One region of the Dendronalium sp. ChiSLP03b genome, then DNA from elsewhere that is predicted to be linked to it. Evidence: riboswitches for the same ligand, from Rfam matches in the RefSeq annotation. Region 1 holds a riboswitch; the other holds the start of a gene.
What was found. A riboswitch is a leader RNA that binds a small molecule or an ion and turns the genes downstream of it on or off. The one in region 1 is predicted to bind cobalamin.
Positions count from the first base shown of each region.

Region 1 (3,420 bases):
TGCGGGTAGTGAAATGTTCTAGAAGCATTCCACTCAAGTAGGCGGTAATTAAACCTCCCAATGCCGAAGTACCCCAGCACAGAGATTGAAGCGAACCAGCCTCCGCTTGTGATTCTGCTCTTGCTCGTTCTACCACCAGCGAGTCAACTATCACATCACTGACGGCAACAGATAAAGAACCAAGAGCGATCGCTACCGTAGCCGCCCAGCTTGTGTGAACTATTGTTGCCAAACTCACCCAAGAAATAGCTCCCAGTATTCCAGATAGTACCAAGTATGGACGACGACGGTAGCCGAATATGGGTAAGCCATCGGAGATAAAGCCAAACACCGGCTTGATAATCCAAGGGAGGGCGACAACTCCAAATAGTGCTGATACCTGAGCTGGACTTAGTAGGAGCTCGTCTTTGAGGAAAAAGGTGACGGCTAAACGCGCCAACCCTAAAATTCCTTGGACAAAGTAGACGGTAAGAATGGCGATTAACTCGGTACTGGGTTGATGACCGAAGAAAATTTTTGCTTTTACTGAGTCTCTTACTTTGGACAAGCCAGAGGAGTCAATCAGCATTTGATAAATATTCTTTAAGTTTTATCTACTTATCTATCATATCGATTTCTAGCGACCAAAGTTGTAGAGAGAGTTAGGAATTGGGAGTACAGACGCGATTAATCGTGTCTGTACAAGAGTTAGGAATTGGGAGTTATTATTTTCCCCATACCTCTCTGCCTTTTCACACTAGCTTTACAACTTGTCACAAAGCCATGCTAAAGCACCATCAACATCCGCGACTTGTTCCCCTGCTGGTATAGCTGGACGATTTACCATCACAACCTTGAGTCCCAGTTCCCGCGCTGCAATAATTTTGGCGTAGGTTGCATCACCACCACTGTTTTTACTGACGATGGTATCGATATCGTAGTGAGTGAGGATTTCTCTTTCGTTTTGCAGGGCAAAAGGCCCGCGATCGCACAGCACTATTCCTGGTGGCACCACAGCATCAGCAGTAGGAGGATCGATCGTCCGCATGAGAAACCAAATTTCCTTCAAATAAGCGAAGGCGGCTAGTTCTTGTCTGCCAACGGTTAAAAATACCCGCTGCGCCTGATTTTTGAGGGCAAAGGCAGCAGCGTTAATATTGTCAACTTCAATCCAGCGATCGCCACTCACCTTCTGCCACACAGGGCGAATCATCATTAGACGTGGTATATCCACTTCGGTTGCAGCGACCGCCGCATTGAAGGAAATTTGAGCAGCAAAGGGATGGGTAGCATCAATGAGCAAGTCGATATGCATCTGACGCAGATAGTCAGCCAATCCAGTAGCACCGCCGAAGCCTCCAATGCGGACATTGCCAATTGGGGTTGATGGTTCGCGAGTGCGACCGGCTAGGGATGCGATCGCTTCAATTCCTGGGATAGTCGCAACTCTAGCAACTAATTCGGCAGCATCTCCGGTTCCACCCAAAATCAAAACGCGCATCATAGCTTTCTCTGCGTTTTCTGCCATTGGAGAAACTTTCTATACCCAGGATAAAAGCTGAAATTCAATATTTCATCCTTCCACCTTCGTGCTTCTTACTAACGGTGGAATCTTTGCCAAAATCCCCTTTTTCAGCGGTTCCGGTCGCTCTAACCAAGGTAGTAGACCATCAGACTTGGCATAGTATTGACTAGCACATTCCAGAACAGCAGATGCACTTCCATCAGTGGCTAAATCACCAAACAGATATGTTAACTTGCCTTGAGCAGCAAAGGCGACGACACAAGAACGATTACAAGCACTCATGCATTCCACTTCTTGGATAGGGAATTCCTTTCGTAAATTCCAATTTTGTGCAAGCTGCTGGAGATGCTGTAGAAGTTTTTGACCCCCACTCTCACCTTGACGTTTTCCGTCTTGCCAAACACTGGCACAGGTTGTACATACAAATAAGGTGTGAGGGATACCAGAGGGGTTAGTACTAGAAATATTTGCAGTGGTAGTCATCTGTACCTCGCAGATGTGTAGGACTGATAAGTATACTTCGGCGGGCATCCTGACTTAAAAAGTTAAAAAGAAAAAGTGAATTTTAGTCTTTTGCCTTTTGCCTTTCCTTCACAGTTGCGGGACAGTGCCGGATTTACACCGAACTTTCCCCGTTACCTCTGGTGGCTGACACCCACCAGAACCGAATTGCCCATCCATCATACCACCAGTGTCCACAATGGAAACAACCCATGATACACGCTTGCAACGTCAGGGACTTCCAAAAAATAAATTATTCTAGAAAAAACAAAGGTTGCTGCTACCGAAACTTGTATCGATTTTGGCAATCGCGTCGGATGGCGGTTAAAAGACTCTTGGGTTGATTATAGTAACCTCATCTGGGATGATGGCGCACCTATAGGACATTTACCTTTTTTTGGTTTTTTTGAGCAGGTTTGGCGAGTCAAAGTATTAGGCGTTTGGGAATGGCATAGTGCGATCGCTACAGCTTCTTGGTGGCAATTATGCGTAGGTCTTTTTTCTCGCCTAGAAACTTGTCAAATTGGGGACTGGTGACTGGGGACTGGGGATAAGGGAGATGATGGAGACAAGGGAGAAATAATAACTACTTCTTCCTCCTGCCTTCTGCCTTCTGCTCCCCCTTCTCTCTTACCCCGTTTCCTCCTTAAGACTGAGTATTCTTTCCTTTACAAAAAGACACAATTCGGTAGAATTAGTTAAAGCAATCTCTGCCCTTGTTGAACAAAGGCATCAGCAAATCCATGCAGCTGAAACTCAGTTCTATTCGATTTCCCTTCGCCCCCTTACTGCTAATCGCTCCCTTTTTCCTGTGGGGTACAGCGATGGTGGCAATGAAAGGAGTGATACCTCACACCACACCACTTTTCATGGCAGGTGTGCGTTTGCTGCCAGCTGGGATATTAATTCTGATCGCAGCAGCACTCATGGGTAGACCCCAACCCAAAGGTTGGGCAGCATGGTTGTGGATTGCCTTATTTGCCTTGGTAGATGGCACGCTGTTTCAAGGCTTTTTGGCAGAGGGGTTAGTCAGAACTAGTGCAGGGTTAGGGTCTGTGATGATTGACTCGCAACCCTTGGCTGTTGCTTTGCTGTCGTTGTGGCTATTCCAGGAACACATTGGTTTTTGGGGATGGCTGGGGCTAGGATTGGGAGTCACGGGCATTAGTTTAATCGGTTTGCCGGATGAGTGGATTTTCCATTTTTTTGACTCAGGCGTAAATGCCACAATTGGCAATTGGCAAAGTCTTTTTGCCAGTGGCGAGTGGTTAATGCTGTTAGCAGCAATGTCGATGGCAGTGGGAACAGTGTTAATTCGGTTTGTGACCCGCCATGCCGATCCGGTGACAGCTACGGGATGGCACATGATTTTGGGTGGATTGCCTTTATGGGGAATTTCATCAGCTGTGGAATCC
Region 1 is NZ_JAVRBR020000140.1:77,950-81,369, forward strand. It holds gene RMY31_RS32050 (folate/biopterin family MFS transporter) at 1-568, opposite strand, end outside; gene RMY31_RS32055 (cobalt-precorrin-6A reductase) at 743-1,480, opposite strand; gene RMY31_RS32060 (DUF1636 domain-containing protein) at 1,553-1,987, opposite strand; cobalamin riboswitch at 2,009-2,188, opposite strand; gene RMY31_RS32065 (GUN4 domain-containing protein) at 2,300-2,542, shown strand; gene RMY31_RS32070 (DMT family transporter) at 2,749-3,420, shown strand, end outside.

Region 2 (3,420 bases), on a different contig from region 1:
GCTTACCGGAACAGGCAACTAATGCACTCTTGATGTTGCTGTCTGAAGAATCTAATCCTAAGAATGCAAGTTTCCTCTGGACATCATTAACCCATTGCTGGGGAATATTAGTTAAAAGCAAATTCTGCCAAGGAGTTAACCTGATGCCGCTACCGTAGCTTTCTGCCAAATCAGCTAAACCCTGCAATTGCTTACTCTCCAAGCGTCCAAGGGGCAACACGATACCTATATAAAATAAACCTAACTGACGCTGGGGATGAATACCGATGTGTTGATACTCGGTATCCGATCTCACCTCTAATCCCTCACCTGCCAAGATAGGCAAAAATTCCTCCTTCCCTCGTAGGGAAGGGGGTTGGGGGGTTAGGTTTTCTCTTATTTCACTGCGGAAAAAAGGAAAAGGCAGCCTTGCCTCTACTTCCTGAAGATAACTTTCACAACCCAAACAATTTAGTAACTCTCTCAAACGCGGTTTACGCCTACTAGTAGTATCAATATGATTTAGATAGAGATTCGCCAAAGCTGCCAAAACTGGCAAACATTCCTCTGGTGCTAAGAAAATTCCCATATCGCTGGGTGGTTCGCCCTTCGTACCGACACTGAGATAGAGGCGGAAGTAAACTTTAGCGTTAACTAAGACAGCAGCAAAGGTGATATCATTCAGGCGATCGCACACTGATACTAATCCACCACCATCAAAGCAAACGCTAAATTTTGCAGGCAGTCCTGACAGGGTAGGATGTGTGGCGATGTAATTATCCCAACTTTCGACAAAGGGACGGGTATCGATTAATTCTTGAGGATCTATCCCAGCAGTAGGGCTGGTCATAATATTGCGGATGTGGTCTACATCTGAAGTACGAGAACCCAAGCCTATATCTTGGAGGTGCTTCAGGACGGCAGGATTTATCTGGGTACGAATTTCGCGGACTTGTAGGTTGGCTCGATTAGTCACATCGATATAGCTACCACCATACTGTTCAGCGATATCTGCGATCGCACGGCATTGTGTACTATTAAGCATCCCGCCTGGTATTCTGATGCGAGACAATATACCATCTTGAGCAGGTGTGACGTAAAACAAACCAGGACAGGCGTTACCAGACAGCAAAACTGAAACTCCTTCTCCGTGCAACGCAGAGAGTAGATAATAAGTGTGTCTTGAAGACACTGCTGGAGTTGGCATTCTGACTTGGAAAGTCAAAAGTTAATCTGATTTTTTACCTTTTGGCTTTTCCTTACAGCTGCGGCACAGTCCCGGAATTTCACCGGAGTTTCCCGACTCCAAGCTTTAGTAATGTAGCATAAGAAGGCAACTAAGTATGTCAGCGTGAAATATTTATCATCAAAAAAAGCAGAAGGCAGGAGGCAGAGGGCAGGAGGAAAGAGGGTTTTAAGATTTAGCGCTAACTTGTTGACAACCTGTCTTGGACGGTTTACTGGCAAATTTCTGTAAAATCCAAGTTGTGTTGGAATAGCATTAAAGGTGTGACCTCAAATTTAAATTAAGTAGAAAAGCGCAAATCAACAGAACTAAGTAATGAAAAGTAAAGTTAACTAAAACCCTCTTAACTTCTGCCTTCTGCCTTGCCTTAATAATAAAGATTCATGCCGACCTGCTGAGTATAATCTTTTATTAATTTTTTGATAACTCAAGCTTTACTTATTGCCATTGGGAAATATGGTAAACACCTATTCTGTAATATTTTTTGTTTGAGCTTATCATAAATAAGTATGGAATCCAATTCACCATTGAAGCTAAACCGTCGTCAGTTTTTGCTACGTTCAGCTATCACAACAGGTGGAATTATTTCCACAAATCTTATATCCAAATCACAAGTTTTTGCCCAAGCACCTGCAATTATCACCTCCGATAAAATGCGTCCTGGCATACCTTATGGCGTAGCCTGTGGAGACATTACCAACGATAATGTTATCATTTGGAGTCGCAGCGATCGCCCTGCCAAAATGTTAGTAGAATATTCTACCAATGAATCTTTTCGCAATGTGCAGCGTGTTTTCGGATCAAATGCTTTAGAAAATAGCGACTTTACAGCCAGACTTAATCTTAAGAATTTACCACCAAATCAAAAAATATTTTATCGGGTAATTTTTCAAGATTTAGATTATAAAAATATCTATAGCGCTCCTGTAAAAGGTACTTTCCGAACTCCTCCTATATCTGGGCAAGATATATTCTTTGTTTGGGGTGGAGACACTGCCGGTCAAGGATGGGGTATTAATCCCGATTTCGGTGGCATGAAAATTTACGAAACCATGCGCCAACTTCATCCCGACTTTTTCATCCATTCTGGCGACAATATTTATGCTGATGGCCCCATTCAATCACAAGTAACTCTGGACGACGGCACTATTTGGAAAAATATTACTACACCAGAGAAATCGAAAGTAGCAGAAACTCTCAAAGAATTTCGTGGTAACTACATCTACAATTTGCTGGATGAAAATGTCAAACGTTTTAATGCTGAAGTTCCCATATTGGCACAGTGGGACGACCACGAAACAAGAAATAACTGGTATCCTGGACAAATTATCCAGAATGATGACCGCTATACAGTCAAGGATGTTAACTTGCTGGCAGAAAGGGCAAGGCAAGCGTTTTTAGAATATGTGCCTATTAGTTATACAACCAATAATCCAGATAAGACCAGAATTTATCGCTCCTTTGCGTATGGTTCATTATTAGATATTTTCATGCTTGATGAGCGCACCTATCGCGGGCCAAACACCCCCAATAATCAGCCTGTACCAAGCAAAGAAACGGAATTTTTGAGCAGAAAACAAGTGCAATGGCTGAAAAGACAACTGCTGTCATCGAAAGCGACATGGAAAGTAATTGCCAGTGATATGCCCTTGGGACTGATAGTTCCAGATGGCAGCACTAACTTTGAAGCTTGGGCTAATAAAGACGGCCCGGCTTTAGGAAGAGAATTAGAACTTACAGATTTACTCAGATTTATCAAAAACAAGAATATCCAGAATGTTGTTTGGTTGACTGCTGATGTACATTACGCAGCAGCCCACTATTACGATCCTGCTAAAGCGCAGTTTACCGATTTCAAGCCTTTCTGGGAGTTTGTTGCCGGGCCTCTCAACTCTGGCACGTTTGGGCCAAACCAATTAGAAAATACCTTTGGCCCGCAACTAGTATTTCAAAGTTTACCTCCAGGTACGAAAGCAAATCGACCGCCAAGTGAAGGTTTGCAATTCTTTGGTACAGTCAAAATTAATAGTTATACAAAGGTAATGACGGTAACACTGCGTAACTTGGCAGGAAAAACTGTTTACAGCGTAGATTTGCCACCAGAAAAGTAAATCACTAAAAGCACAGCAAAATATAGCCAGTTAGATAGAGTCAGGACTTACGCACAAAGGTTGTCTGTTGAGATTGGGTGTAAG
Region 2 is NZ_JAVRBR020000143.1:100,603-104,022, reverse strand. It holds gene cobG (precorrin-3B synthase) at 1-1,186, opposite strand, end outside; cobalamin riboswitch at 1,160-1,302, opposite strand; gene RMY31_RS33065 (alkaline phosphatase D family protein) at 1,735-3,336, shown strand.
Region 2: another riboswitch for cobalamin. It lies ahead of cobG (precorrin-3B synthase); the one in region 1 lies ahead of RMY31_RS32060 (DUF1636 domain-containing protein).